2 regions of the Desulfitobacterium sp. LBE genome follow, and region 1 is predicted to be linked to the other one. Evidence: a T-box and tRNA genes for the amino acid it is inferred to sense, from the RefSeq annotation. Region 1 holds a T-box; the other holds one or more tRNA genes.
The links. The T-box of region 1 lies ahead of ileS (isoleucine--tRNA ligase). A T-box ahead of a tRNA ligase gene usually reads a tRNA of that ligase, here a tRNA-Ile.

Region 1 (14,775 bases):
TGGAAACAGATACCGGTGAACCTATACACGGCGTATATAAAACCTTTGCCATCCAGCACAGTATTCAAAACGATGAAAAACATTTAGACTCCACTCAGATTCTTAAAGAAAAAGCGAAAGAGCTGGGAGTGGAGGTATTGTTTGAAACCACCATGGTTCAAGTGGTGCGAGAGAATAATAACACCGGCAGGGTATCCGGTATTATTGCCAAAACCAAGGACGGCCATATCAAAATCGACGCAAGTAAGGGAACGATTCTTTGCACAGGGGGCTATGGCGGCAATAAGGAAATGGTGGAGGAATTGAATCCGCTCGCAGTCCAAAGTTGTACTGGCAAGGAGGCTCCTCCGGGATGCCAGGGAGACGGAATCAAAGCTGCTACGTGGGTTGGGGCTGCTAAAGATGATATAGCAACGGCACAGATTTTCGACAGAGCGGCAATCAAACCCGGAGCGGACGGAAAGGATTGGTCTCAGGCGGCGTTTCTCCATATGGGAAGCCAGCCGTTTCTGAAAGTAAACCTGAAAGGCGAGCGTTTTGCCAATGAATCCGTTCCTTATGATTTTATTGTACACGCGGCGAGCCTTCAGCCCGGAGATAGATACTGCATGATTTGGGATGGAAATTGGAAAGAACACACGAGACAATTCCATACCATCGGTTGTTCTCGGTTGCAGTACAGCAAATCCGGAAGCAAGCTTATTGTCTTTGACGAAAACGCTACCGAAGGCATGCATAATGAAGCCCTGATACCGCAAGGCTTTATCGTTGAATCTGACACGTTGGAAGGGTTAGCCGAAAAACTTCAATTGCCTGTAAATACGTTTGTAAAAACAGTTCAGAGATATAACGAGCTCTGCCAAAAAGGTGTGGACGAGGATTTCGGTAAGGAAAGCTATCGGATGCTGGCCTTGGAAAAAGCACCCTTCCGAGGCGCTGTTCTGGGTGGACAGCTGATTTGCACATGCGACGGATTACGTATCAACACAAACCTGCAAGTTTTGGATGTAAATCTGGAACCCATTGAAGGACTGTATGCTGCGGGCAATGACAGTGGAGGATTCTTTGCCGATAACTATCCTGAATTAATTATTGGCTCTACCTGCGGAAGAGCGATCACCTTCGGCAGACTGGCCGGGCAAATTGTGGCAAGCTTATAAAGAATGCTAAGAAAGCAGAGGGAAATGCAATGACAAGAAACGGATTGAAAACTGCAGGCTTAGCCCTGTTTTTGTCGGCACTTTTATTGACGAGCACAGGATGTGGAGCTTCTCCAACAACCCAGAATGGTAACGCCAGCCAGAAAGAAGGCTCAGGCCAAACAGAAAGCTCAAATCCAAAAGAGACGACAGGCAACAATTCTTATAAGGATGGCACCTATGAAGGGGTTGGCCAGGGAATTCACGGTGAAGTCAAAGTATCTGTCAGCGTAGCCGGAGGGAAAATCTCAGAAGTCAAGGTCACTGAACATCACGAGACTGATGGTGTAGGTACTGTAGCCGCTGAGATCCTGCCCGGCAAGATCCTCGAAGCTCAAGGGACGGAAGTGGAGACTGTATCCGGTGCTACCGTCACCTCTACGGCCATTATCGATGGGGTTAAAAAAGCTTTGGAACAAGCTAAATAAGCAGTTTCCCTAGATGAAAAGAACTCCGGACGACTAAAAAGACTTAAAGAATTTCTTTCCTTTTCAAGCCTGCCCGAAATAAGTACGCGCGTACTTATTTCGGGCAGGCTTTTCGTTTGAGCTATCAAACCGCGATTATACGTCACCAGTCGCAATAGTTTTCCTAAATATTCCCACCTATTGCGACAGCTTTTATTCGCCACCTTCGGTATAATTTGGGAGAGACGGTAGAAAGGGCTGCAATGAGTCATGGAGAGGTATTTGGATCTTGACCTTTTAGTGAATGGAAGTATGGATGCCTTGCTCTTAATCCTCGCCGCCCGACTAGCGAATCTACCCTTTCGAGGCAAGAGAATTGCGGCAGGTGTAATCGCTGGAGAAATTCCGGTTATTCTATCTGCCTATGCTCCAGCCTCGTTGATTTTTGAATTGAGTAAATACCTCATTCCCTGGCTCATGGTTTGGCTGGCCTATCCCTACCGGGGATTCAGGCTTTACTTTAAGTCTCTCCTGATCTTTTGGATTCTGTCAGCCGGGCTGGGGGGGCTTATCTACGCTTTATGGGGTTGGCTCAGCTTCGATGGCAGAATAGGGGGTTCTTTGCGGCTTGGCCTGAAGAATCTGTGGATTCTGCCCCTGGTGGCCGGATTGTGGTGGTTTACTCAAAAAGCCTGGCATCGGATCTTAGGTTCCGCTGCCCACCACCAAACTTCAATCTATGACCTGGAGATTGACATGGGCGGGGGGAACCCTTTCCAGGTAAAAGCGCTCTTGGATACGGGGAATCAATTGCGGGATCCGTTGACCGGATATCCGGTGATTTTAATTGAGGAAGAGGCAGCTGCTGCCGGGGTGCCGGAAGAGCTGCTCCCGGTTTTGCAAGGAGCTTGGCGGGATTTGGACGATCCTTGGCCCTGGCTGTGGCAGTCCGATTCTTTATGGATTAAACAATGTGCCTTTATCCCCTATCAGGGAGTAGGACATAAAAGTTGGCTTCTGGGTATCCGACCCCAAAAGGTGGTTTGTACATCCTTGTCGGAGCCCAGGGAAATGAAAGCAACCCTTGCTTTTGTGCGGCAGGTGCTTAGCCCGGATAGAGCCTATCAGGCCTTGCTGCATCCGGAGCATGTTCAAGGAGCGGAGGAAAGCTGATGAGAAGGATAGTAGAACGTTTCAAACTATGGATCATGAAAATTAAATCAATAGTGATAAGCAAGTTTACCGACTGGCGGGAAATTTATTATGTAGGGAGCAGTGAAGCTCTCCCTCCCCCCCTGAGCACGGATGAAGAGGGGGAGCTGTTGGAACGCCTGGAGCAGGGGGATGTGAGTGTCCGGGATATTCTGATTGAAAGAAACCTGCGGCTGGTGGTCTATATTGCCCGCAAGTTCGAAAATACGGGAGTAGGTATTGAGGATCTTGTCTCCATTGGCACCATCGGGCTGATCAAGGCTGTCAATACTTTTGATCCTCAGAAAAAGATCAAACTGGCAACCTATGCTTCACGTTGTATTGAAAATGAAATTCTGATGCATTTGCGCCGCAACAATAAAACGAGAACCGAGGTATCCTTCGATGAGCCTCTAAATATTGATTGGGATGGCAATGAGCTCCTGCTTTCCGATGTCCTGGGGACGGAAAACGATATTATTTCCCGCCCTCTGGAGGAGAAGGTGGATCGTCAGCTTTTGCATTTAGCCATGGCCAGGCTGACGGATCGGGAAAAATTGATTATGGAATTGCGCTTTGGCTTGGATAATGGAGAAGAAAAAACCCAGAAGGAAGTTGCCGATCGGCTGGGTATATCCCAATCCTATATTTCGCGGCTGGAAAAGCGGATTATCCGCCGTTTGCGGAAAGAATTTATCCGTTTGGAATAAGTTTCAATTCCAGCGGGCATACTCTTCCAAGATGAAAAATGGCTTGGAGGGTGCTCAAATGGCCTTAAACAAAGTAGAAATCTGTGGAGTGAACACCTCAAAATTGCCTGTTCTCAGTAGCGCAAAAATGAAGGAGTTATTTGTTGCCTATCAAAGCGGGGAAAAGGAAGCTCGGGAGAAGTTGATTTACGGTAACCTCCGCTTGGTGCTCAGTGTGATTCAGAGATTCACCAATCGTGGGGAGTATGTGGATGACCTCTTTCAGGTAGGTTGTATTGGCCTGATGAAGGCTATCGATAATTTTGATCTGAGCCAGAATGTAAAATTCTCGACCTACGCTGTCCCGATGATTATCGGAGAGATTCGCAGGTATCTGCGGGATAATAATCCGATTCGGGTCAGCCGGTCTCTGCGGGATATCGCCTACAAAGCGCTGCAAGTCCGGGATCAGCTGGTCAATGAATGCTCCCGGGAACCAACGGTGTCGGAGATTGCGGATAAGCTGACTCTGCCCCGGGAAGAAGTGATTTTTGCTCTGGATGCTATTCAGGAACCCATCTCTCTTTTCGAGCCCATCTACCATGATGGGGGAGATCCTATTTTCGTTATGGACCAGATCGGGGATGAAAAGCATTCCGATAACAGCTGGCTGGAGGGAATTGCCGTACGGGAAGCTTTGCGGCGGCTGAGTGAACGAGAGAAACTCATTTTGTCCCTGCGCTTTTTCCACGGCAAGACCCAGATGGAAGTAGCCGATGAGATCGGAATATCCCAGGCCCAGGTTTCCCGTTTGGAGAAGGCAGCCTTGGGGCATATGCGCAAGTATGTATGAGGTATAAACCTCCTCTCTCCGGAATATATATGGAGAGAGGGGAGGTTTAGTGGATGCGGATCTCTGAGCTGCGTTTATTGGATATAGTGAATATTAAAGACGGTCGCCGGTTAGGTCCTATTAAAGACCTGGATCTGGACCTGGAACGGGGTTCGATTAAGGGGATCGTGGTGCAGGGTGCCTCTCGAAGCTGGGGTTTCTTTGGGGGACGGACAGAGGATATTCTTGTTCCCTGGGAACGGGTAAAAAAAATCGGGGTGGACGTGATTTTGGTTGATGCCACCGATTTGCCGGAATTCAATTCCCTGATGGACGACCGGCGGTAAATAGGAATAGAAATCTGCAAAAGATAGTGAAAGCCTTCTGAAGGGCAATATACCCCTCGGAAGGCTTTAAATCGTATAAATAGGACTTTTGGGGAGTACATCCCCCCCGGACTTTATGGTATAGTTAAAATTGAGAATCGTATGGGGGTAAATCAATGACTTGGAGTTGGCATCAGGGAAAAAACCTAACCTATCTTACCATTCCCCGCTGGGAAGCGGAGGGACTTCAGATTGGGTTTTCCACACGCTGGGGAGGGGTAAGTCCGGCACCTTATGCCAGCTTAAACCTTGGACTCCATGTAGGGGATGAGCCTGATAAAGTACGGCTTAACCGTGATCTATGGTTTAAGGAATGGGATGCTGCTCCATCTCAGGTTGTAGTTGGAGAGCAGGTCCATGGAACCAGAATTCATCAAGTTCAGGAAGAGGACGGGGGACGGGGCAGCGAGTCCCTGGATAGTGCGATTGCCGGTGTCGATGGCCTGTATACCATGGAGCACAGCGGCTTGATGGCCTTTTTTGCAGATTGCGTTCCGGTGTTCTTTTATCATCCCGGCCTTCAGGCCGTAGGCATTGCTCATGCGGGATGGAAAGGAACCTCAGGGAAGATCGTGGGTCACATGCTGGAGGAATTCCGGCGCCTTGGCGGAGATCCCAGTGAAACCTGGGCGGCTATCGGACCGAGTATTGGACCCTGCTGTTATGAAGTGGATGAACGGGTTATGGCTGAGTTTGCTAAAAATTTTACCCATACCCCTTTTTTAAAACCAAGCAGAAGCGGACATGGGCTGCTGGACTTAAAGGCGGCCAATGAGATGGTATTGAGGGAAGCGGGGATACTAAGGGAAAGACTATGGGTAGCCCCGGAATGTACCGCCTGTCATACGGACTCCTTCTTTTCTCATCGCCGGGAGGGTCCGCGGACAGGACGGATGGCAGGCTGGATTCGCCGGCTGCCGGAAAAGGAGGAATAATCGTGGCCGTAATTTTGGTGGTTGATGACGAAGAACCCATTCAGGAGCTGCTCAAGTTTAATCTTGAGAAGGAAGGCTACCAGGTATTGATCGCGGCAGACGGCACTGAAGCATTGGGCATTCTTGAGGAAAAACAACCGGAGCTTGTGGTTCTTGACATTATGCTTCCCGGTATCAGCGGTCTGGAGGTATTGAATCAAATCCGCAAGACCCCCAAGTTTGTTGAACTGCCGGTCATTATGCTGACAGCCAAAGGGGAAGAGATTGATAAAGTATTGGGGCTGGAGATCGGCGCCGATGATTATATTACGAAGCCATTCAGCCCCAGAGAGCTGATCGCCAGAATCCGGGCCAGGCTGAGGCGTCTCAAACCTTCGGAGGAGAACAACGATATCCTTCGTCAGGATCTGCATATTGATTTGGACCGTTTCCGAGTATCCGTTCGGGGAGAGTACATAGAATTAACACCGAAAGAATTTGAACTGCTGCGTGTCCTGGCCACCTATCCCGGTAAAGTCTATACCCGGGATGAGCTCCTGGAACGAATCTGGGGATATGAATACGCAGGGGATACACGAACAGTGGATGTCCATGTGCGGCATCTCAGGCAAAAGATTGAGAAAGACCCTTCAAATCCTGAATATATCGAAACATTGCGCGGTATCGGGTATCGTTTGAAAGGATAGAACATGAAGATTAAGTGGCTTATCTTAGGTCTTTATCTGCTGGTCAGCTCCTTTTCCATACTGCTTTTCTGGCTGGGTGCTCAAGTGCATACAGGGATTCGTTGGGATATCGATCCTTTGGCGACAGCGTTGGCGATTCTTCTTCCCGGGGGAATAATTTACTTCTTTGCTTTTCAATTTGAAAAGCGCATTCGCAGGATCAATGATGCCATTGCCGGGATTCTTGAAGAGGAGTTTCAGCCAGACTCTCTTCCTGAGGATGCTGATGAATTAGGAACTCTATCCAAGGCAATTGCCAATTTGGGGCAGCAAATTAATCTCAGCATGCTGAATAATCGACAAGAAGCTCAGAAGATTCAGGCCATTCTTGCCGGTATGCAGGAAGGGGTTATTTCCCTGGATCATGTGGGACGCATTGTCTTGCTCAACCGGGCGGCGGAAAGGCTTTTTGGCAGAGAGCAGGAGGCTGTCCGGGATAAGCACTTCAGTGAATTATGCGGGTTTGAGGAATTAGGAGACCTGGTGACTCAAGCTTTGGAAAAGGGCAGCTCCGGCCAAATCGAGCTGGCTACGAATTCGAAACTCATGATCCGGGCACAGGTCAGTCCCATAAGCGGGGAGAGGGCCCGTTCTCAGGGGGCAGTGATCGTCTGCTATGATATTACGGAAATTCGCCGTTTGGAGCTGCTCCGGACGGAGTTTGTCGGGAATGTATCCCATGAGCTGAGAACCCCGTTAACCTCGATTAAGGGATTTGTAGAGACTTTGCTGGATGGGGCGTCGGAAGTTCCTCACTTGCGGGAGCGTTTTTTAAATATCATCCATAAGGAGACCTTGCGTTTGCAGCGCCTGGTGGATGAGCTGCTGACACTTTCCCGGATCGAAAACCAACGGCAGGATGCGGGTCAGGGCATGAGCAAAGTTCAGGAAGCCTATGAGAAGATCCGCCCCGTGATTGAGCCTTATACGGAGGCTAAAAAAGTCGAACTAGAGATTAAAATACCTAAGGATCTTCCGGAAGTTGCCATGGGCATAGATTTATTGAGCCAGGTACTTCTCAACCTTATGGAAAATGCTGTAAAATATACAGTGAAGGGTAAAGTGTGGCTCCATGCTTTTCATGACGACGGGAAGATTCTTTTAGAGTTCGGCGATACAGGGTGCGGGATTCCTAAAGAGGACCTGCCCCGCATCTTTGAACGTTTTTACCGGGTGGACAAAGCCCGCTCCCGGGAACAAGGAGGAACGGGGCTGGGTTTAAGCATTGTCAAGCATATCGTTGAAGGAGCTAAAGGGAAAATTACTGTGGCCTCTGAACTGGGTTCGGGCTCAGTATTTATCTGTGAATTATCAACCGGAAATGGAGTGGAGAGGAATGAAGAGGAGCCCAAGGAGGGGAATATATAAAGTCGTTCGGGTAGTTGGTGTCAGCGTTTTTCTTCTTCTTCTCCTGGGTTCACTGGGATGGGTTTACCGTTCCAGCTTCCTGACAGGATCTCTTAAGGTTGAGATCGCCAGGCAAGGGAGTATTGACCATCTCCAGACTGTCGCGGCGGTTTTTGCCAATGAGGAAACCTTGCTTAAAGCACCTGGCGCAGGAACAACCGAGTTTCTGGTTCAGGAAGGAGAAAGAGTACGCAAGGGGGACCTGATCGCCAGGATTCATTCCGGAGGGGTGGTGCTGGGACAGGAGAATGCCGCTGCCGCCCATGACCTCTATGCCTCCAGCGGCGGTATCGTCTTTTCTGTCATCGATGGATTGGAAACGTATTTAACCCCTGAAAATCTCCTGGCCATGGATGTGGGTAAAATTCTTCAACCGACCCAGGAGCTATCCACAACTCAGGAAGCTCAGGAAGCTCAGGAGCCGTCCCCCCCTCAGAGCAGCGGGAGTGTGGCGGCGGGAAAAGTGATCGGTAAGATAGTCAACAATCTCAAACCTACGGTGGCGGTGCTCAAAGTTGAGCCTAAGGGGTATGAGGTAGGGAAAAGCGTTAAGCTGATCATTGATGATCAGAATTACAGTGCCAAGATTCTGCGCCTTCTGGATAATCCCCATGGTCTGGTCGTTCAATTTAACCAATATATCAATGGGACAAGCCAAAAGAGGCTCCAGGATATTTCCCTTGTGCAGAGACCTTCGGTCAGCGGGGTGCTTGTTCCTAAGAGCAGCTTGTGGAGTAAAGGGGAAGAGCAGGGGGTCTATGTGGTTAAGGAAGGGGCTATTCAGTACCGCAAAGTCAAGATTTTGGATCAAAATGACCAGGTCATTTGTGTTGAGAACCTGCCCCATGGAATTCCCGTCATCACTAATCCCCGAACGGGCATCGATGGGCTGATCATGAATATAAAAAATGTTTCTCAATCTTAACCTGTTCTATGAAACAGGCAGGAAACGGGCCTTCTTTGTAGAATTGAAACAAGATGGACGGTGTAACAAATGGATATTTATGGAAATCTATTTGCTGTGCGGCAGAGGATTCAACAGGCTGCAGTGAAAAGCGGCCGGGATCCATCCGCAATCAAGCTGCTGGCAGTAAGTAAAACCATGAGTGCCGGGACGGTACAAAGGGCATATGAAGCAGGACAGCGGTCTTTCGCCGAAAACAGGGTTCAGGAATGGCAGGATAAGGTAACACAGCTTCCGGAGGATTGCGAATGGCATCTCATTGGCCGTTTGCAAACCAATAAAGTGAAGTATCTGGATGAGAGGATCAATCTTATCCACTCTCTGGACAGGCTTAGCTTGTTAGAGACCTTAGAAAGCCAAGGAGCTCAGCGAAATATTATCTGGCCTACCCTCGTCCAGGTTAATATTGCCCGGGACTCACAAAAGGCAGGATTATTGGCCGAAGAAGTGGAGGATTTCCTGAGGGAGGCAGCGGGTTGTCAGCATATCCAGGTCTATGGATTGATGACCATCGGTGCCTTGGGTGCTTCCCCTGAGGATACTCAAGGTTTTTTCCGGGAGCTTCGTCTGCTCAAGGAGCGGCTTCAGCAGAAAAATCTGCCCCATGTGAACCTCAAAGAGCTATCTATGGGGATGAGTCAGGATTTTGAGTGGGCGATTCAGGAAGGGTCCACCATCATCCGGGTGGGAAGACAAATCTTTGGCGAACGAATAGATTTGAATCATGAGTGATGTTGAAGGAGGTCAATGACAATGGCTAAATTATTTGACAAAGTGATTGGTATTATGGGCTTTGCAGACGATGATTATGAGGAAGATTATTTCGAGGAAGAAGAGGAGAAGGAAGAAGTCCGGGAAGAGACCAGAGGGACCGGCAATCGCAAAGGAGCTCAGGTGGTCAGTATTCACACCCAAAAGCAAATCAAAGTGGTAGTGATGGAACCCCAGGCCTTTGAAGATTCGCAAAGCATCGCCGATCAATTGAGAAACCGCCGTCCTGTAATTGTTAATCTGGAAAATGCTGAACGCAATTTGGCAAAGCGGATTGTGGATTTTGTCAGCGGCGCTACCTATGCTTTAGGCGGAAATATGCAAAAAGTCGGCAACGGCATTTTCCTCTTTGTGCCTAATAATGTGGATATATCCGGAGAAATGAAGGATGATTTTAAAGAGAAAGGCTTCTTTTGGTCTCTCACTAAATAAGGAGTGATTATTATAATTTTTGTTTATCAAGTAGCGGATAAGGTGCTCCTGATTTTGATGTACGCCATCATTTTGCGTGCTTTGTTATCATGGATTCCTAATCTGCCTTACAATGCTTTTGTGCGCATCCTGCATGATATTACGGATCCCTTGATCAGGCCCTTTGAGCGTCTTCAATTTGGCGGGCCTGGTTTCGCCATTGGTTTGGCGCCGCTTATTGCCTATTTCGTGCTGATGCTGGTTCGCTCCATCTTGCTTCCTGGGATATTCAGCTTTTTGCTTCGTCTCTAAGGGTGGAAGGGATGGAATATCATATTGACCGCAGTGCCTTGAAATTCTGGACGGAGAAAGAGATGCGGCTGGAAGGGGCTCATTTGCTGGATTTATGCGATGAGGCCTTGGGTCAAGGTCAGCCGGTATGGACTCCTTTTCTGGGACAGGCGTTAGCTAATTGGCTGGAAGGCATCCTGCAGAGGGAAGGTCTTGCCTTTCGGTTGGAGGGTGGGTTTCCCGATGCGGAAAGGGTGCGCTTTCTGATGGTCGAAGATCCGGATGTTCTGGATAATGTCCCCAGCGAGATCCGTGCTTTGCAGGCAACCCCGGCTGATCCACGGGGCAAGCTGGACCATCGTCAGGTTTTAGGCTCCCTGATGGGTTTGGGGTTGAAGCGGGAAGTTATTGGGGATATACGTTTGGCTGAACAGTGTTGCTTTGTGGCCGTTGCCCAGGAGATCGCCGATTTTCTTCTTAGTCAATGGGATAAGGCGGGGAGGGAACGGATTCGTGTGGAGGCTGTGGAGAAAGATGTGGAGATTCCCCTGGAACAGGGGAAAGAGCGGCGCATTACCGCAGCATCTTCCCGCATTGATGCGGTGGCTTCCAGCGGTTTTAATGTTTCCCGGACTATGTTCCAGGAGCTTATTCAGCAGGGGAAAGTTAAACGCAATGACCGGATGGTTGCCAAAGCGGATCTGGAAGTGAAACCTGGGGATATCTTATCCTGCCGCGGTTATGGCCGTATGCGTTTGCTTGAGTTTCAGGAGACCCGCAAGGGGAGAATTGCATGGAACGTCATACTATATACACCTCATAAGCATTAAGAGGAGGATGATTATGGCATTAACTCCCATCGATATTCAAAATAAAGAGTTTCGCAAAGGGGTTCGGGGTTATAATACTGAAGAAGTAAATAAGTTTTTGGAAAGCATCAGCAAAGAATATGAGGGGGTCTATGCTGAGATTTTTGAACTGAGAGACAAAGTCCAGCGTCTTGAAGCGGAGTTAAAGCAGTATAAGCAGTTGGAGTCTACTTTGCAGCAGACCATGGTCCTGGCTCAACAGACCGCTGACGATGTGAAGCAAGCGGCACGGCATGAAGCTGAGCTGCTCTTAAAGGAAGCTGAGCAAGAGAAGACCAAGCGTATGAGTGAGGCGCAGAAGAAACTGAATCAAGTAAACGATGAAATTGAAGATCTGCAAAAACGCCGGGAAATGATTCGTACCCAATTAAAGTCTTTCTTGCTTGCTCAGCTTGATTTAGCAGAAGCTTTTGACAAAGATCGTGTTTCTTGAATGCTTGCGAAACAATGAGTGATTGTGCTAGAATTAAATCTAGACATTTTTTGAAGGGGAAGAAGATTTCGCATGAAGAGTATTTTGTATTCGGAGCTTGGCTCCGACTTTCTTGTGCAGGGCTTGGGACTACACAAAGAGGAGCAGGGTTCTATCACAGGGAAGTTAGGACGCCACGAAATAGAGATTACCTCTTCGCCAAACTCTTTGAGGAATCAAGAGGAAGTGCAGGTCATCTATATTGGTAAAGCGGAACCTGGTCCTTATCGGGACGGAGACATCCTGATGTCTGGAAGCGATGATTTGCTGGATCGCGCCTTCCGTGCTCTTGATGATATGGAACAACGGGGCGTGGTCGTTGGTTTATCCTCTGCGGCGGACCCTCATCAACTGAGCTTGAACAGAGATGAACTCAATCAAACAACCCTGGCTTGGAAAGAGAAGAAGGTTCCCTTTCTTTGCTTATTTATGAGAGAGCCGGTTGGTTTAGAAGGTCAAGCCAAGCTCGTGACCATCATTCGTAAGGTTTTGAATGACTAAGCACCAATCCCTTTTGGGCATTATATTCTATAAGTAATAAGCAGAAATTTTTATATGAAACAGCGTTGATAAGGACTGTCCTTGTCTGGAGCCTCTAAAGCGAGCAGGAAGTGGTGAAAGCCTGTGAGGAAAAACAAGGAGTATCCCCTTAGAGTGAAGTGCAGAAATTAAGTAAGCCTTCCGTCCGGTCCCCGTTAAAGGACTTCCGAGTGGCCATAGCAATGGCAACAAGGGTGGTACCGCGAGTGATATCCCGTCCCTTTTTGGGGTGCGGGATTTTTTATATTCAGAAGATCTAGCTTTATCGAAACAAGGAGGAATTATAACGATGGATTACCGGAATACATTGAATTTACCGGAAACGGACTTTCCGATGCGGGGAAACCTGCCCCAGCGGGAGCCGGAAATTTTGCAGAAATGGGAAGAAGAAGATATCTATGCTACGGTGCAAAAGGCCCGGGCAGGGCGGCCGAAATTTGTTCTTCACGATGGCCCTCCTTATGCCAATGGTGATATTCACCTTGGCCATGCTCTGAATAAAGTGATCAAAGACATTATCGTTAAATACAAAACCATGGCAGGGTTCGACGCCCCCTATGTTCCCGGCTGGGATACTCATGGTCTGCCCATCGAGCAACAGGTCATTAAAAAATTAGGGGTTAATCGCCATGCTGTTTCGGTGGTGGAATTCCGCCGGATGTGCAAAGAGTATGCCAAAAAATATATCAGCATTCAGAAAGAGCAGTTTAAGCGGTTAGGTGTGCGGGGAGATTGGCAGAATCCTTATTTAACCCTGGAGAAAGAGTATGAGGCTGCTCAAATCGGAGTCTTTGGTAAAATGGCCCGCAAGAAATACATCTATAAAGGCTTAAAGCCGGTCTACTGGTGTCCTTCTTGTGAAACGGCTTTGGCGGAAGCGGAGATCGAGTATGCTGAGAAGACCTCCCATGCCATCTATGTCAAGTTCCCCGTTAAGGAAGGAAAAGGGATCCTTACTGATGAAAACACTTTTGTCATCATCTGGACCACTACCCCTTGGACTTTGCCTGCCAACCTGGCCATTACCCTGCATGAAGAGTTCAGCTATGTCCAGGTGCAGGTGGAGAAGGAGCATTGGCTGGTTGCTGAAGGGATGCTGGAGAGCCTGCGTTCCCTTTGGAACCTTGAACTCTCCGTGGAAAAGCGTTTCGTAGGCAAAGAGCTGGAAGGTGTTATCTGTAAGCATCCTTTCATCGAGCGGGATTCTGTACTCATTCTGGGAGAGCATGTTACCCTGGAAGCAGGAACAGGCTGTGTTCATACCGCTCCCGGACATGGGGAAGAAGACTTTAATGTGGGTAAAAAATATGGGCTGCCTGTGCTTTGCCCTGTGGATCATCAAGGGAAGTTTACCGCTGAGGGCGGGGCCTATGCAGGCATGAAAGTGGACAAAGCGAACCCGGTGATCATTGAAGATCTTAAGAATCTCCACGCCTTGGTTCATGAGGATAAAATAAAGCATAGCTATGCTCATTGCTGGCGTTGCAATAACCCCATTATCTATCGGGCCACAGAGCAATGGTTTGCTTCCATCGATGGCTTCCGCAAAGCGGCCCTGGAGGAAATCGACAAGGTGCAATGGATTCCTTCCTGGGGCAAGGACCGTATTTATAACATGATAGCTGATCGGGGAGACTGGTGCATTTCCCGGCAACGGACCTGGGGGGTTCCCATTCCCATTTTCTACTGTGAGGATTGCGGGAAAGAGATCATTAGCGATGAGACCATTGCCAAGGTTCAGGAGATCTTCCGTGAGGAAGGGTCTGACGCCTGGTTTCTCCGTCCCGCCGCCGAACTTTTGCCGGAAGGATTCACCTGTGCCTGCGGTGGTAAGTCTTTCCGCAAAGAGACAGATATCATGGATGTTTGGTTCGACTCCGGAACCAGCCATACCAGCGTCTTGATGGAACGGAAGGAGCTCGCCTGGCCCGCCGACCTCTATATGGAAGGATCGGACCAACACCGGGGCTGGTTTAACTCCTCCTTGTCCACATCGGTAGCCGCTTATGGAAAAGCTCCTTATAAGGCAGTTCTGACTCATGGTTTCCTGGTGGACGAAAAAGGACGCAAAATGTCTAAGTCCCTGGGCAATGGAGTGGACCCCCTGCAGGTAACGAAGGAGATGGGGGCGGATATCTTAAGACTCTGGGTGTGCGCCGCCGATTATAAGAACGATGTGGCGGTATCACCGCGGATTATGAAGCAAATGTCCGAAGCCTATCGCAAGATCCGCAACACCTTAAGATTCCTGCTGAGCAATCTCAATGATTTTGATCCGGCCAAGGACCGGGTGGCTTACAAGGATTTGCCGGAGATTGACCGTTGGGCTCTGCTGCAGCTGGGCAAAGTGACCCAGCGGGTATTGCAGGGGTACGAGAAATACGAATTCCACTGGGTTTATCATTCGGTGCATAACTTCTGCGCTGTGGAACTAAGCGCTATTTACCTGGATATCGTGAAAGACCGGCTTTATGTGGAAGGAAAGAATTCCACTCTGCGCCGCGCCTCTCAGACCGTGCTCTACGATGTGCTCAATGCCCTGGTCCGCTTGATGGCGCCGGTGCTGACCTATACGGCGGATGAGATTTGGCCTTATGTCCCAGGGGTGCCCGCTGGTTCCCATGTCCAAACTGAGGAAATGCCCAAGGCCCTTCCGCAATGGCTGGATGAAGCGCTGGAGAAAAAA
Region 2 (14,775 bases), 150 kb from region 1:
GCGCAAGGTCCTGGAAGCCGGCTATCCGGAGAACCTGATTGGCAAAACCGTAACTCAGCCCTTGGCGGCCCATGAGGATATTGATAGTGTCAGCGGTGCAACACGCACCACGGATGGGATCATGTTAGCCGTGGAAAAGGGTATGTTTCAGGTAGGAAAGAATCAGTTGGGGCTGACAGTACCCCATCTGAAAACCTTCCATTTTCAATGGCAGGATGGACTTGTCCTGCTGATGCTTCTTGTGGCAATCCTGGCCTCTGCCCGCAACATGAAGAAACTGCGCCCCTGGATCTTGGTGGCGACGGTCTTTGTATTCGGGTTTATGGAAAATTCCTCCTTGACCATCGGCAATTATCTGAGTATCGTTGCTCTGAAAATGCCCGCCTTTTCGGAACGGCCCATTTGGTATGTGATTGTTATAGGGGTTCTGTTGGTCACCTTGCTATGGGGGAGAAATTTTTACTGCTCCTGGCTTTGCCCTTTCGGAGCGGTTCAAGAAGGTTTGTACAAGGCTCTGAATCTGGCCGACTACCGCCCTAACTCTCAGCTGATCTCCGGTGCTCGTAAAAGCCGCTGGTTGTTCCTGTGGCTGGCTGCTATGCTGGCCTTGTTCTTCAATAATCCCGGCATAGCCAGCTTTGAGCCTTTTTCAGTATTTTTTGATGGGGACGGCAATACTTCACAGTGGATGATGATGCTCTTGATTCTACTGTTCGCCATTTTTATACTGCGTTTTTGGTGCCGCTGTTTCTGTCCTATGGGAGTGCTTTTGGATTTTATTGCTTCCGGCCAACGAAAAGGGCAGCAGCTCTTCCGAAACAAGCTGGAGCCGGAGGAGGGAAAGACAGAAAAAGAAGAACGTCAAGGGGAGGAAGAACCGGGCTGGGCAGAACTGGGCCCGGTAGAAGGAGAAGCGCTTGAAGAGGGTGGGATGAAAAAAGAGGTTGCGGCAAGCCGGGCTTGTTCAGGGTGTCAAAAAGGTGAAAGCAAAAGGGAACAACCCCCCTTAAGCTCAGGGGATAAACTGGTGGCGGCAGCCTTAGCAGCTATTTGGATACTGATTATCGGTGCCTTACTTCAAAACATGGGGATAATTTAAAGCCCCCTTTCTATTCTCTGTCCACCCTACGTGCTATAATAAATGCATAAGCCATGCCTCAAAGGAGGAGTGTGTGTGACAGAGACGATTCGAACCCGTATAGAGAGGGAAGAAGGGGAGCGGCTTTCGCCTTATGCCGCCAAAAGCAGTGCAGCCAGAAGAATACGGGAAGAGGAAGAATGCCCTATCCGGACCAAATTCCAAAGGGACCGGGATCGGATTTTGCATAGCAAACCCTTCCGGCGGCTTAAGCATAAGACCCAGGTTTATATAGCTCCCAGCGGGGATCATTATCGGACGCGGATGACCCATAGTCTGGAGGTTTCTCAGATTTCCCGCACCATTGGCCGGGGGTTAAGTCTGAACGAAGATTTGATCGAAGCCATTTCCCTCGGTCATGATGTGGGGCATACCCCCTTTGGTCATGTGGGAGAAGAGGCCATTGCCAAGCTGATCGGGCGCTTTGAGCATAACGAACAATCCGTCCGTATCCTCACGGTTCTCACCGGGGAGGGCAGAGGGTTGAATTTAACTCAGGAAGTTCTGGATGGGGTGATCCATCATACAGGGAAGGGGGTCCCCTATACCCTCGAAGGGCAGATCGTCAAGACCGGGGATCGTATTGCCTACCTTTGCCATGATTATGATGATGCCTTGCGGGCAGAGCTCATTCACCAGGGAGAGCTCCCCGGGAAGGTGGTGTCTACTCTGGGGGATAGTCCCAGCCGTATGATCACTACGATGGTAGTGGATATGATCGAAAGCTCCCAGAACCAAGACTCTATCCGGCAATCCTCCCAAGTTGCGGAGGCTATGCAGGAGTTCCGGGTGTTTATGTTTGAACGGGTTTATAACAGCGTGATCCTCCGTGAGGAGCGGCGTAAAGGTGAATATGTTGTCCAGGCTTTATTCCATTATTACATGAAAAATCTACAGTTTCTCCCTCAGGAATATCTGGTTTGGGCCGGGGGTGATGCGGTCAAAGCCGTAGTGGACTACATCTCCGGGCTGACTGATAACTACGCTATTGATCTCTTTCAAAAATTCCTTGTTCCCAGATATTAAGAGGTGCATGCCGAAATAATCCAGGGTCTGTCGCCAAAAGACAGACCTTTTTTAGTGCCAGCAAAAAGGAGTGCCGCCCACTACCTGAAAAGTAGTTTGGCGGCACTCTCTTAAATACGAATGTTACTTCAAAATTAAGCTTTCATTGGCCGTTACAGGTGTTGATGTATCCAAACCGCCGAGAATAGCTGCCTTAAGTTCCCCTTCTAAAAGGAATTCCACCGAATCCACATCCTCAAGGGTGGTTAAGGAATTGACAATGCTATAGAGGACCATCTCTTCTCCTGTGGCCCCGCCCTCGAAATTCTCTCTGAAGGAATGGGACAGATTAAGGGTGGCGACACCGTCTTTAATCTTAACATCCAAAAGCTTGGTATCCTTTGGGAGGGGAGCCACTAAACCTGAAGGAGGATTTGCGAACTCCTTGAACATTCCGGCGATAACTTCTTCGCTTGCTGCTTTGGCCACGTTTATTGTCCGCTCAGTGGGAGCAAGACCTGTTGCATCCGACGTAGGGAAATACATCGTAACTTTCACGGTCTCTGCGGGAGCCGGTTCAACCGGGTCGGGGTTCTGGGGATCATTTACATTGGGGGGAGGGGGTGGGGGAGTATTCTTCGTGGTGTCATCGGATCCACAGCCTACTAAGCCAAAGGTTAAGAGGAATATGGAAAATGCGATCATCAAACAGCGGAATTTAGTCTTGCACATAGGACAGTCCACCTTTCTGAGTCATTTTTGAAGTTTAGGATCATGGTGCAGCCTGACTCATCTATGTATAAAGTTTAAGCATTGATTCCATTTTAGCACGAAAAGCAGAGGAGGAAAAGCAATACGGGCGCAGATAGCACGACAAACGCATGAAAATCTTTATCCACATAGCTCCATGTATGCCCATTAAAAAATTACATACTGAGAATTTGACCCATATATTTGGCAGGATTGGAACAAAAGGCATACCGCTTACTTTTCAATGAAGCTCTCATTCCTATATCTAATAGCTTCAAGATAGGCAAACACATTTTCCGCAATATATTCAGATTTAATGCTGCATTTTTATCCAAGGTTGTGTTGTTATCCTCTCGAAAGGTTACGTCCAACTGCCAGTGCATACTTTCTATGGCCCAATGTCCTCGCACTGCTTTGGCAAAGAGTTCTGGCTGGACAGGCAGGCTGCTGATATAATATCGCTTTTCCTCTGTGACTTTTCCCTGTTTTTCGATGGTTTTGACGACCATTCCTATGCTCTTGAGCCCTTTCCATCGTTCTTTGTCCGCTAGCCATGAAACATCTTCACTTTGATAATAGTCCCGCTTTTCCATCTGACTCCGGGCTTTTTCTAGGGTTCTTGTATGTCCTGACCCTTTTTTAAACTCTTCTTCCTCAAAGTAAAGCGCGATGTCCTTATATAAATTGGCCTGGTTTTCTTTGACCGCTAAGACATAATCCGCTTTTTGGTTTACGATTTGTTCTGCAATCTTGGTTTGAGTTCCCATGGCATCTATCGTGATCACGCTGTTCTTTAGGCTTAGAGTCTTGAGCAATTCCGGGATGGCTAGGATTTCATTTTCTTTTTCTTGGATTGTTTTTTGTCCAAAACATACTCCGTCGTCTTTGGACCATGCAGACACGACATGCAGAGCCCGTGTTTCATTGACCCTACTTCCGCGCATGGTTTTTCCGTCGATATTAATGATTTTCTTGAGCTTTTCTCCTTCCCCGCGGCTTAACATGTCATTCCATGCTGCTTGTATTCCCCCCATGGTCTCTGGAGTAATTAAGCCCATCACTCGCTGTAGTGTGTCGTGGGACGGTATTCCATGAGGGATGTCTAAATAGTTACGTAATAGCTCCTCATGGGATACTGCAAAAATCTGTATTTCTTCCCATGTATCCGCATTCCCCAGCATTCCAAATAAGACGATAACCACGATGTCCATGAGTTTGTGCTTTGTTTTGTGGGCCTGCCTTGGGTCGTTGATCTGTTCTATTCTTTTGAATAGTTCCTTCATGGCAATCTCCTCCTATTCCTTAGGAAGATCTTACCATGCTTTTTGCTTTTTATTAATGATATTTTTCATGCGTTTGTCGTGGCGCAGATAGCGATGAGAAGAAAGAAAAAGTCGAAATAAAGGAGGAAATAGTTAAGGAAGGTAGAATAATATTTATAGACTCTAAATATATCTAGACTATATATTGTACACCAAAAAAGTCTGATTTTAAAGGGAAAGTGAAAAAGAGGATTCTTGAGTTTTTTGGCGAAACAATAAATGTATTATTATCTTGACAATCTGTCAAAAATATGGCATAGGGGTGGCGAATTACAAGCAGTGGACTACAGAATTCCTGAGGAGATCGTTGAAGAAGTCAGATTGCGTTCCGATATCGTGGATACAATTTCCGAATACGTACGGCTTCAACGGAAAGGGAAGAATTACCTGGGTCTCTGTCCGTTTCATGCGGAGAAAACCCCGAGTTTTACGGTGACCCCGGACAAGCAGATTTTTTATTGCTTCGGTTGCCATACGGGCGGTAATGTATTTTCTTTTTTAATGAAAAAGGAAAACTGGAATTTTGTCGAAACGGTGGAGCATTTAGCTCAAAAACACGGTATTGTTCTCCCGGAAAAAGAGCTTTCACCCCGTGAGAAAGAACAACAAACCCGTCGACGTCGTTGGGAAGAGATTCACGATTGGGCAACGGGTTATTTTCATGAGGTCCTGCTGCATAGACCTGAAGGAGAGCCTGGAAGGCAGTACTTTCAGCAGCGAGGGATGGACGAGGAGACCATCAAGCAATTTCGTTTAGGTTATGCCCCCGATCGATGGGACGGACTGCTTGAGGCCCTCAGCGCCCGGGGAGTAAGCCCCCAGGAGTTAGCTCAAGCCGGGCTTGCCTTAGAGCGAGACCAGTCGGAGGGAAGGTCCCGTGGCTTTTACGACCGTTTTCGAAAAAGGGTAATATTTGCCATACTTGACTCCCGTCACAAGACCATTGGCTTTGGCGGGCGGGTCTTAGATCATTCTACACCAAAATATCTGAATTCACCAGAGACTGCTTTTTTTAATAAGGGACATCATTTATACGGAATGCACCGAGCTCACCAGGGGATCCGGGAACACGGATTTGCTCTTCTGGCGGAAGGTTATATGGATGTTATCGCCTTACAAAAAGCAGGCTTCAAAAATGCAGTAGCTTCTTTAGGAACGGCCTTAACCCGGGATCAGGCAAAACTGATCCATCGCTACACTGGGCGTGTGGTGGTTGTTTATGATTCGGATCAGGCCGGCACTCAAGCAACCCTTCGGGCGGGTGAGCTATTGCAGGACATGGGTTTTCGGGTAGATATATTAAGGCTGTCCGGGGCTAAGGACCCGGATGAATATCTTAAAACCTTCGGAGTGGAAGAATTTAATAAAGCGTTAGCTCAAGCGGAACCCTATATTCAATTTAAATATCAGGTCCATGTCCAAACGAAGCCAACCCTATCAGCTCCGGAGAAAGCAGAATTGGTCCGAGAATTAGCACCGGATATCGTCAAAGTGCAAAGTCCTGTCGAGCGGGAAGGGTATGAGCGGTTTTTGAGTTTGGAGCTGGGTCTGACCTTAGATAGGGTTCAAGAGGAAATTGCAGGATTTGACCGGAAACCTTCGAAAAAGGCCTCTGGAGAGGAATTATTTCGTAACAAACAGGATATTTCTGTAAAAAACAGGGATAATATCAATAGGTGTGCAAATCCGACTCCGAGCGGAGCGTCAGTTCCTGATGGAGTGATTCGAGCTGAGCGAGTTTTGTTGCGTCTTTTGCTTGAACAATTAATTCCTGTCTCAGAATTCAAGGATCAATGGGTCGAGGGATTTTGGAAGGTAGCGTATCATCAGCAGATATTTGATTATATTGAAAAAGCGCGCTGTATCGGCAATGGAGCTTTGTCGGGTATGGAATCGGGCCCTTTGCAAAGCAAAGTAGCCCAGATCATGCTGGAAGACATGGAACTAGCCAACCCGCAACGACTTTTTCATGATTGCATGAAACAGATTCATTCGATGAGCGAAGAAGAAACTGTGGAAGAGCTTCAGGCTCGAATGGTTGAATTAGAAAAATCCGGCGATTTGACAGGTGCTTTAGCCCTGTTAAAAGAGATAGGAGAGCGGTTGAGAAGTGGCGAAAAGTAAGGTCATGAGCACACAAAAAACAGAAACCAAGAAAGGAGGGGAATCTATGAATGATGACCAATTGAAGGTCGATGCGGTAAAAGAACTGATCCAAAAGGGCAAGAAAAAAGGTTCTTTAACCTACCGGGAGATCATGGATACCCTCCAAGGAATTGAGCTCACAGCCGAACAGATTGATGAAGTGTATGAACAGATTGGCCGGATGGGGATTGATATCATCCCTGAAGCGGGTGAAGTGGAAGCCTTGGAAAAGGTCACGGACGAAATCCCCGATGATGTGGATGACCCTGATGTTGAGGAAGAGGTGGATGTGGATCTTTCCATTCCTGAAGGGGTAGGAATCGATGATCCTGTCCGCATGTACCTTAAAGAGATTGGCCGCGTCCCCCTTCTTACTGCTGAAGAAGAGATTGAACTGGCCAAACGCATGGAACAAGGGGACGAGAGCGCTAAACGCCGTTTGGCTGAAGCCAATTTGCGCCTCGTTGTCAGCATTGCCAAACGTTATGTAGGCCGGGGGATGCTTTTCCTGGATTTGATTCAGGAAGGTAACCTGGGACTGATTAAGGCTGTAGAGAAATTTGATTACGTCAAAGGCTTTAAGTTCTCAACCTATGCCACATGGTGGATTCGCCAAGCCATTACCAGGGCTATTGCCGATCAGGCAAGAACCATTCGGATACCTGTGCATATGGTGGAAACCATCAATAAGCTGATTCGGGTATCACGCCAACTTCTGCAGGAATTAGGACGTGAACCAACCCCTGAAGAGATCGCTGTACAAATGGATATTTCTGTAGAGCGGGTCCGGGAGATTATGAAGATTGCCCAGGAGCCGGTATCCTTGGAGACACCGATTGGGGAAGAAGAAGACTCCCATTTAGGAGATTTCATTCCTGATGAAGATGCCCCGGCCCCTTCGGAGGCAGCTTCCTTTATCCTGTTGAAAGAGCAATTGGAAGAGGTCTTAGAGACCCTGACTCCCCGGGAAGAAAAGGTTCTGCGTTTGCGTTTTGGCCTTGATGATGGCCGGACCCGGACTTTAGAGGAAGTAGGCCAGGAATTCGGCGTAACCCGGGAACGGATTCGCCAGATCGAAGCCAAAGCTCTGCGCAAGCTTCGCCATCCCAGCCGCAGCAAGAAGCTCAAGGATTACCTGGAATAAAAAACTCAAATATAAAGCTTGACTAGCTAATACGAATCTCGTATAATAAACTCTGCGAAGGGCATTCCTCGATAGCTCAATGGTGGAGCAACCGGCTGTTAACCGGTAGGTTGCAGGTTCGAGTCCTGCTCGGGGAGCCATTTTTTTATTGGGCCTATAGCTCAGCGGTAGAGCGGCCGGCTCATAACCGGTTGGTCCTAGGTTCGAATCCTAGTGGGCCCACCATATACGAAACCTGAGGCACGAGCCATGAGATTCGTATAGAAATCCAGGCCCGTTGGTCAAGCGGCCTAAGACACCGCCCTTTCACGGCGGTAACACGGGTTCGAATCCCGTACGGGTCACCACTTAAGAACGAACGTAGCGAGATGTATGAAGCATCTCGCTATTTTTCTATGAGTGATAACCTCTTGTTGATAAGCGCTAGCTTCTTGTTGGTGAGTGCTAGCCTCTGATGGAAAGGAGTTAACCTATGGCTGTTTCCGTGAATTTAGGACCACGCCTTCAACGTGTGGCTGCATTTGTTCCCGAAGGCTCCCGGCTGGGAGATATCGGAACGGATCATGCCTATTTGCCCATATTTCTCTGGGAAAATCACAAGATTATCAAGGCTGTGGCAGTGGATGTGCACGAAGGGCCTTATCGATCTGCTTGCTCTGCCATCGCAAGCCGGGGCTTGCAACCGGTCATTGATGTCCGGTATGGGGATGGTTTAAAGCCCATTCAGGCGGGGGAAGTGGATACTCTCACCTTAGCCGGGATGGGCGGAAATACGATGCTGGAGATTTTCGCCGCCCGGCCGGCTGTGATGTCTCAGGTTAATGAGCTCATTCTCCAACCCCAGGGGGCTGAGGGGAAAGTGCGCCTGATCTTGCTGCAAGAAGGCTGGCGGATGAAGCGGGAAGAGTATGTGGCTGAGGAAGGCCGAATCTACGGCGTGATGCATTTTTCACGCCGGGAAGGATATACCCTGGCGGAGCTGCAGTGCAAAATGCAGAAGTGGCTCGATCAGGTTGGTGCGGTGTCGGATGATTCACAACTGAGCGAATGCATCCTCACTCAATGGATCTGGGAATGGGGTCCTCTTGCTTTGGAAGATCCCGGTGAAGAACTTAAAGTGCTGATCCTTGAGCAGGTGCAAACCTTCCGGAGAACCATCCTTGAAATGCAAAAGTCCAGCCGGGAGAAAGTGCAAAAGCGCATTCAGGAGTATATCATGTCCATCAAAGTAGTGGAGGAGTTGGTGAAATGCCTGTTTCCGTCGGTTTAATCGCCCAGATCATTGAAAGGGTTGCCCCCAAAGCCTGGGCTGAGGAATGGGACAATGTGGGGCTCCTGGTAGGGGATTTTGCCGCTCCTGTCGAGCGGATTCTGGTGGCTTTGGATGCCACGCCGGAAGTTCTGCAGGAAGCCCGGGAAAAGGATGTGCAGCTCATCGTAGCTCATCATCCTATCCTGTTCAGAGCCCTGAAAAATCTCCGCTCTGACAACCAAAGCGCAAGACTGCCGATCCAAATGATCCAATCAGGAATTGCCTACTATGCCGCCCATACCAATTTGGACCAGTCCCTCCTGTCTTCCAGCTGGAGTCTGGGAAGGGCCTTAGAGTTGGAAAAGATGGAATATCTTAAGCTAACTCATGCGGAAAAACTCGTCAAATTGGTAACCTTTGTTCCTAAAGACCATGCCGAGGCAGTTCGCCAGGCTCTCGTAAACGTTGGAGTCGGGGAAGGCATCACCGACGGACCTCATGCTTCTGAGTATACGGAGTGTTTTTTCACGGTGGTGGGAACAGGGATGTTCCGTCCTTTGAATGATGCTCATCCCACTATTGGTGAGGTTGGCGAATTGACGCGGGTAGAGGAGATAAGGCTGGAAAGCATTCTGCCGGAGAACCGCATCGACCGTGCAGTGAAAGCCTTGCTGAAAGCACACCCTTATGAGGAGCCGGCCTATGATTTAATCCCTCTCTACAATAGGGGAGCAAGCCGGGGTTATGGTGTCATCGGTTATTTAAAGGTGCCTGAGAGCCTGGGCAGTTTTGCACGTAAATTATCCGCCGGTTTGAGAAAGCTTGCTCCTGCCTCCTTAGCAGAGGAACCCAAGGTGCGCGCTTCTGGAAACCCGGAACAGATTCTTCGCAAAATAGCCATTGTTAATGGCAGCGGCGGAAGCTTTATCTCCCAAGCCCTTTTCAAAGGAGCTGACCTCCTAATCACCGGGGATGTGGATCATCATGAAGTCCTGGATGCCCTTGAAGCAGGGCTGCCCATCATGGATATGGGGCACTTCTGGGGCGAAATTCCTATGGCGAAGACCCTGGCGGAGCATTTAAAAGCAGAGAAAGCCCTGGCAGGGGTTGAGGTGATCATCAGTCAAAAAATGAAAAGCCCATGGAGGGAATTGAATAGTTAGAGGGTGCGGTGGCATTTCTATTTTAATAGGAGTGCCCTTTTTGCTACGTAAGGACACTGTCATGACTTTCCGATAGCAGTAAAATACTGAATATTATGAATATAAATTATTGACAGGCAAAGTCTTTTGATGTAGAATAATATCATGAGAAATCCGAAATAGTTCTAAATATTATAAAGTAAAAACTAAAAAAGAGCAGGGCTTTTTAGCAGAGTGATTCGAATCACGGACTCAGATACAAAAAATATGTTAGACTTTAATTATTGAAAGTTTCCTCTAATACCAATACATTTTTGGAGTCAATACATTGTTTTCGAGAATTATACGAAATGGAAATATAAAGGAGGACTACATCATGAGTCGGACAGAATTTTTACGCCAAGAGCGGGACCGCATTTTAAAGCAACTATCGCAAGGTTCGGAGAATAAAGCCAAACTGCTGACATCCCTTATGGATATTGATGCTGAAATGGAGCAATTGCGTCAATCAGGGAAAAGTTTCGCTAAAAGTTAGTTGGTTGGCTATTGATCCATTTAAATCTATTTGACCAAAAGGCCGGAATCAAGTAAGATAGTTAAGCAAAGTTAATCAGATGGTCGCGGAAGTAAGAACCGAAAGGTTGCTTCTGAGGAAAGTCCGGGCTCCATAGGGCAAGGTGCTGGGTAACGCCCAGTGGGAGAAATCCTAAGGACAGTGCAACAGAGATATACCGCCAAACAGCGGCCGGTCCGATGACTGACTGAGCGTTTGGTAAGGGTGGAAAGGCGAGGTAAGAGCTCACCGGCAGCCTGGTGACAGGCTGGCCCTGCAAACCCCACTTGGAGCAAGACCGAATAGGGAGACTATAAAACGGCCCGTTTTTGTCTCCGGGTAAGGTCGCTTGAGGCCGTTGGTAACAACGGTCCCAGATAGATGATCATCACCTTCTGAAAGGAAGGAACAGAACCCGGCTTATAGATTGGCTTTGCATTCATTTACGAATGAAGGGGAACTTGGGATTTGCATAATTATGCATAGGAGTTTTCCTCTATATGACTCATGTTTAGCATAGCAAGAGGGTTGTCGTACTACGGCAACCCTCTCGCTATTTTCAGATAGTAATATAAGTTACAAAAGTTACCTTCATAAAATGGCAAATACATCAAGGCTCAAAAAATTGGTTTTGTATAGATCTGCACTGCCAGGAGAAAGCTATCTGCAAAATAACTTTCTAGAAGGTGTAGGTATGAAAGCAATAGTTTATGAGGGAATTCGGGATGTTAAAGTTAAGAATGTCGGAGATCCGGGAATACAGAAGCCTGACGACATCATTGTCAAGGTCACATCCACAGCCATATGCGGCTCGGATCTTCATCTTATTCACGGTATGGTTCCCGGTATGCCCGAGGGGTTTGTTCTTGGTCATGAGACCATGGGCATCGTAGAAGAGGTAGGCGGGGATGTGTACAACATTAAAAAAGGAGATCGGGTTATTGTGCCTTTTCCTATTGCCTGCGGACATTGCTGGTACTGTGAGCATGACCTGTGGAGTCAGTGTGATAACGCGAATCCTGAAGCCGAAGTGGGAGCGTATTTTGGCTACAGCAATACTTTTGGCGGTTATGATGGGGGACAGGCGGAGTACCTGCGAGTTCCTTACGCCAATGTGGGGCCTAAAGTGGTTCCGGAGGAATTAACCGACGAACAGGTCCTCTTCTTGACAGATATCCTGCCTACCTCTTACTGGGGAGTGGAAATCGGCGGGGTAAAAAAGGGCGATACAGTGGTGGTTCTGGGCTGTGGGCCGGTAGGTCTGCTGACCATCAAATGGGCTATTTTCCAGGGGGCCAAGCGAGTCATTGCCGTGGATCATATTAGCTACCGGCTGGATCATGCCTATAGATACTATGGGGTGGAGGTCATTAATTTTGAAGACCACGACAACACCGGCGAGTATATTAAGGAGATAACTCACGGAGGTGCCGATGTGGTGATCGACTGTGTAGGTATGGATGGTAAAGCGTCCACCTTTGAGAAAATGGAGACCTTGCTTAAGCTCCAAGGGGGCTCCAAATCAGCCATTGAAATTGCCACTCAGGCAGTGAGAAAAGGTGGAACCGTAGCTTTGGTAGGGGTCTATGGTTCGAAGTATAATTTGTTTCCTCTGGGGGATTTTTTCTCCAGAAACATTACCTTGAAGATGGGGCAATGCCCGGCCCATTCCTATGTGGAGCCGATCATGGAATTGATCAAAACAGGCCGGTTTGATGCTACAGATATCATTACTCACCGGCTTTCCCTAGATAAAGGGGAACATGCCTATGAGATTTTTGACGAGAAAAAGGATAACTGCATTAAAGTTGTCTTGAAGCCATAGAATCCTATTTGCCCAAGCGCCTAAAAGTCCATGGGCTGCCGCCATCCTGGTATAGGAATAAGAGAAGTATTATGGTAAAATGCTGACAGAGGAATCTTTAAAGGTGGTGGCAAAGTGGAGAATGAGCGGCTTATTCTAGAATTGCTGCAAGGCATTAACCAGCAAGTTCAAGGCATTGACCAGCGAGTTCAAGGAATTGACCAGCGAGTTCAAGGAATTGACCAGCGTGTCCAAGGCATTGATCAGCGCTTAAGAAAGGTAGAAGTGTCCATCGATGATATTCGTAAAGACATTAAGATTCTAGCTGAAGGCCAAGTGGCTCATCGTGAACAAAATGAAAGAGAACATGAACAAATTATTCGGCTTATTGATGACAAAACTGTTGTATTAGAAAAAGCAATAGTTCATAACTCTGTGGACATCAGAGAAATCAAGGAAGAACGGGATGAAGTCTTTGAGGTTCTCAGCAAGCGCAGGGTCCAATCCGTGAGCTGATGGATCAAGATGTGCTAAGATGGATATAAAATTAAATTAAGATAAAAAGGGACGGACCAAAGCGTATTTTGCTTTGAACCGTCCTTTTATTTTACTCAACCTCGATCTTATCCACATCCACAGCGTAGTCAGCCACCACGATTAGGCCCGCATTGCCTTTCAGGCTGGGGTCATTGACCACGGTATAAGGCTTGCTGTGTTTGCGGGCGATTTTTATATATTTATCACGATATCGATAAGCTAAATCCCCGTTGAGAAGAAGGCGGGAGGCCCGGGGATCTTTAAGCGCTTCTTCGATTTCAGGATAGACATGGCTATCATCTACCTGGTCTTTGGTAAGCAACCTGATGATTCGTTCACGGAATTGACCAAGGTGCTGCACTTTCTCACTGTGTTTGAGCTCGGGCGTTCCGTGCAGGCCGACCATAAGGCGTTGTTCCAGTTCGTTTTGCTTCTCACTCATTGTGATTCCCCCTTGTCAAGGAAACTTCCGTAGTAATAGGCTTTCTATTGAGGAGCCTAATTATCCTTCTATAGGCAATCTAAATAATAGGTTGAGAAATCTTACGATGAACTTTGGCCAGACGGCTATTGCGAAGATAGAGGAGAAAATCTACCGAGACCATAAGCAGGTTCAGTATATAAAGGTAGATTACCTGATCGTACTGGTAAAAGAGCTTGTGCAGAATGCCGGCGATATAACCGAAGATCAGAATGATAAGAAAGAAAGGGCTTTTTCCTTCTATCGACCGGGATACATAAGATTTGTGAATGGAGAAAGGCCATGCAGCTCCAAAACTAAGGAGCATAAGGGCTTCAAAGATACTCACATAGATGCCTCCTAGGTATATAATGTGTAGTTCAGACTGGTTCTTTACAGAACGTATGCTTAAATTATACACCTGGTTTTGAGAACTGTCTCAGATAGTTAGATTTTCGTAAAATTCCGAAATTTCCCAAAAGTTTGCTTTACTATTGTCAAAGTGAGAAGAATAGGTTTACACTTAAAAAGATAGTGCACACATATTGCATAAAATGAGACAAGAGCATGCAATACTTAAGAGGTGTAAGGAGGAATTTCTATGAAGATCAGCACTACGGCAAAGGCGGGGGCATTAGAATCCAATGATGTACTGGTGACTGTGATGCCCAATGATCAAGGCGGGGTTCAAATTCAATTGGAAACCAAACGAGTCATCCTCAAGCAATTCGGTAAGCAAATCGAGGAAGTTGTGCGGGACAAGGTGGCTGAAATGGGTGTAGATAATGTCATCGTTAAAGTCCAGGACAAAGGTGCCTTGGACTATACCATACGAGCACGTGTTCAGACGGCTTTGGAGAGGGCCCTCGCTTCAGAAATGCGTTGAAGTTTTGATAATCGAATTTCGAAACGGTGTTTTATTTTTTGTGTTTTTCTTATGAAGGGAGACGTTTTTAATGATAAAGAGAAGAAGAAGTCTTTTAATACTATCCGGAAACAGTCCAAAAAGCATGCAAGATGCACCTGTGTTTGATCCTGATGTGGTTCTTTTTGATTTGGAAGAAAGAGTCGTTCCCCAGGAAAAAGACAGTGCTCGTCATCTGGTCAAAGAAGCACTCAGTTTCTTGGACTACTCTAAGACAGAAGTCATGGTTCGAATCAATCCGCTGGACACCGAAGACGGGCAAAAGGATATGGATAGTATCCCTCGGGTAAAGCCGGGGGCCCTCGTTATCCCTAAAGCCAATCAGGAAGTCATCAAACAGGTGGATAGTATACTTACAACCATAGAAAATGAAGAGGGGTTTCCTCAAGGCGGTATTGAGTTGATTCCTGTCCTGGAAACGGCTCTGGGTATAGAGACCATCAACACCTTGATCGAGACTTCTCCACGGGTTACCGGCGTATGGCTGAATGCCGAAGGTCTCATGGACGAGTTCGGCTCGAAGCGTACCAAAGAAGGGGATGAACTTCGCTATGTTCGTGGCCGGGTAGGCATCGCCTGCCGGGCAGCCGGTATCCAT

Region 2: it has a tRNA-Ile gene. The T-box ahead of ileS (isoleucine--tRNA ligase) is inferred to sense a tRNA for this amino acid. The anticodon was not compared.

The regions. Positions count from the first base shown of each region.
Region 1 is NZ_VLKD01000001.1:4,787,904-4,802,678, forward strand. Features, by position in the region: gene DESLBE_RS22585 (FAD-dependent oxidoreductase) at 1-1,160, shown strand, start outside; gene DESLBE_RS22590 (FMN-binding protein) at 1,190-1,627, shown strand; gene DESLBE_RS22595 (sigma-E processing peptidase SpoIIGA) at 1,877-2,779, shown strand; gene sigE (RNA polymerase sporulation sigma factor SigE) at 2,779-3,507, shown strand; gene sigG (RNA polymerase sporulation sigma factor SigG) at 3,566-4,339, shown strand; gene DESLBE_RS22610 (YlmC/YmxH family sporulation protein) at 4,393-4,665, shown strand; gene pgeF (peptidoglycan editing factor PgeF) at 4,821-5,639, shown strand; gene DESLBE_RS22620 (response regulator) at 5,642-6,325, shown strand; gene DESLBE_RS22625 (ATP-binding protein) at 6,329-7,732, shown strand; gene DESLBE_RS22630 (HlyD family efflux transporter periplasmic adaptor subunit) at 7,701-8,696, shown strand; gene DESLBE_RS22635 (YggS family pyridoxal phosphate-dependent enzyme) at 8,766-9,467, shown strand; gene DESLBE_RS22640 (cell division protein SepF) at 9,489-9,938, shown strand; gene DESLBE_RS22645 (YggT family protein) at 9,942-10,229, shown strand; gene DESLBE_RS22650 (YlmH/Sll1252 family protein) at 10,241-11,038, shown strand; gene DESLBE_RS22655 (DivIVA domain-containing protein) at 11,052-11,510, shown strand; gene DESLBE_RS22660 (hypothetical protein) at 11,583-12,050, shown strand; T-box leader at 12,107-12,314, shown strand; gene ileS (isoleucine--tRNA ligase) at 12,379-14,775, shown strand, end outside.
Region 2 is NZ_VLKD01000001.1:4,634,914-4,649,688, forward strand. Features, by position in the region: gene DESLBE_RS21805 (4Fe-4S binding protein) at 1-1,099, shown strand, start outside; gene DESLBE_RS21810 (deoxyguanosinetriphosphate triphosphohydrolase) at 1,142-2,164, shown strand; gene DESLBE_RS21815 (GerMN domain-containing protein) at 2,288-2,875, opposite strand; gene DESLBE_RS21820 (ISAs1 family transposase) at 3,070-4,176, opposite strand; gene dnaG (DNA primase) at 4,435-6,339, shown strand; gene rpoD (RNA polymerase sigma factor RpoD) at 6,326-7,504, shown strand; tRNA gene DESLBE_RS21835 (tRNA-Asn) at 7,570-7,644, shown strand; tRNA gene DESLBE_RS21840 (tRNA-Ile) at 7,655-7,729, shown strand; tRNA gene DESLBE_RS21845 (tRNA-Glu) at 7,776-7,851, shown strand; gene DESLBE_RS21850 (class I SAM-dependent methyltransferase) at 7,977-8,774, shown strand; gene DESLBE_RS21855 (Nif3-like dinuclear metal center hexameric protein) at 8,753-9,919, shown strand; gene DESLBE_RS26695 (hypothetical protein) at 10,275-10,433, shown strand; RNA gene rnpB (RNase P RNA component class A) at 10,501-10,890, shown strand; gene DESLBE_RS21865 (zinc-dependent alcohol dehydrogenase) at 11,146-12,276, shown strand; gene DESLBE_RS21870 (hypothetical protein) at 12,391-12,771, shown strand; gene DESLBE_RS21875 (YueI family protein) at 12,863-13,234, opposite strand; gene DESLBE_RS21880 (hypothetical protein) at 13,314-13,601, opposite strand; gene citD (citrate lyase acyl carrier protein) at 13,854-14,138, shown strand; gene DESLBE_RS21890 (CoA ester lyase) at 14,209-14,775, shown strand, end outside.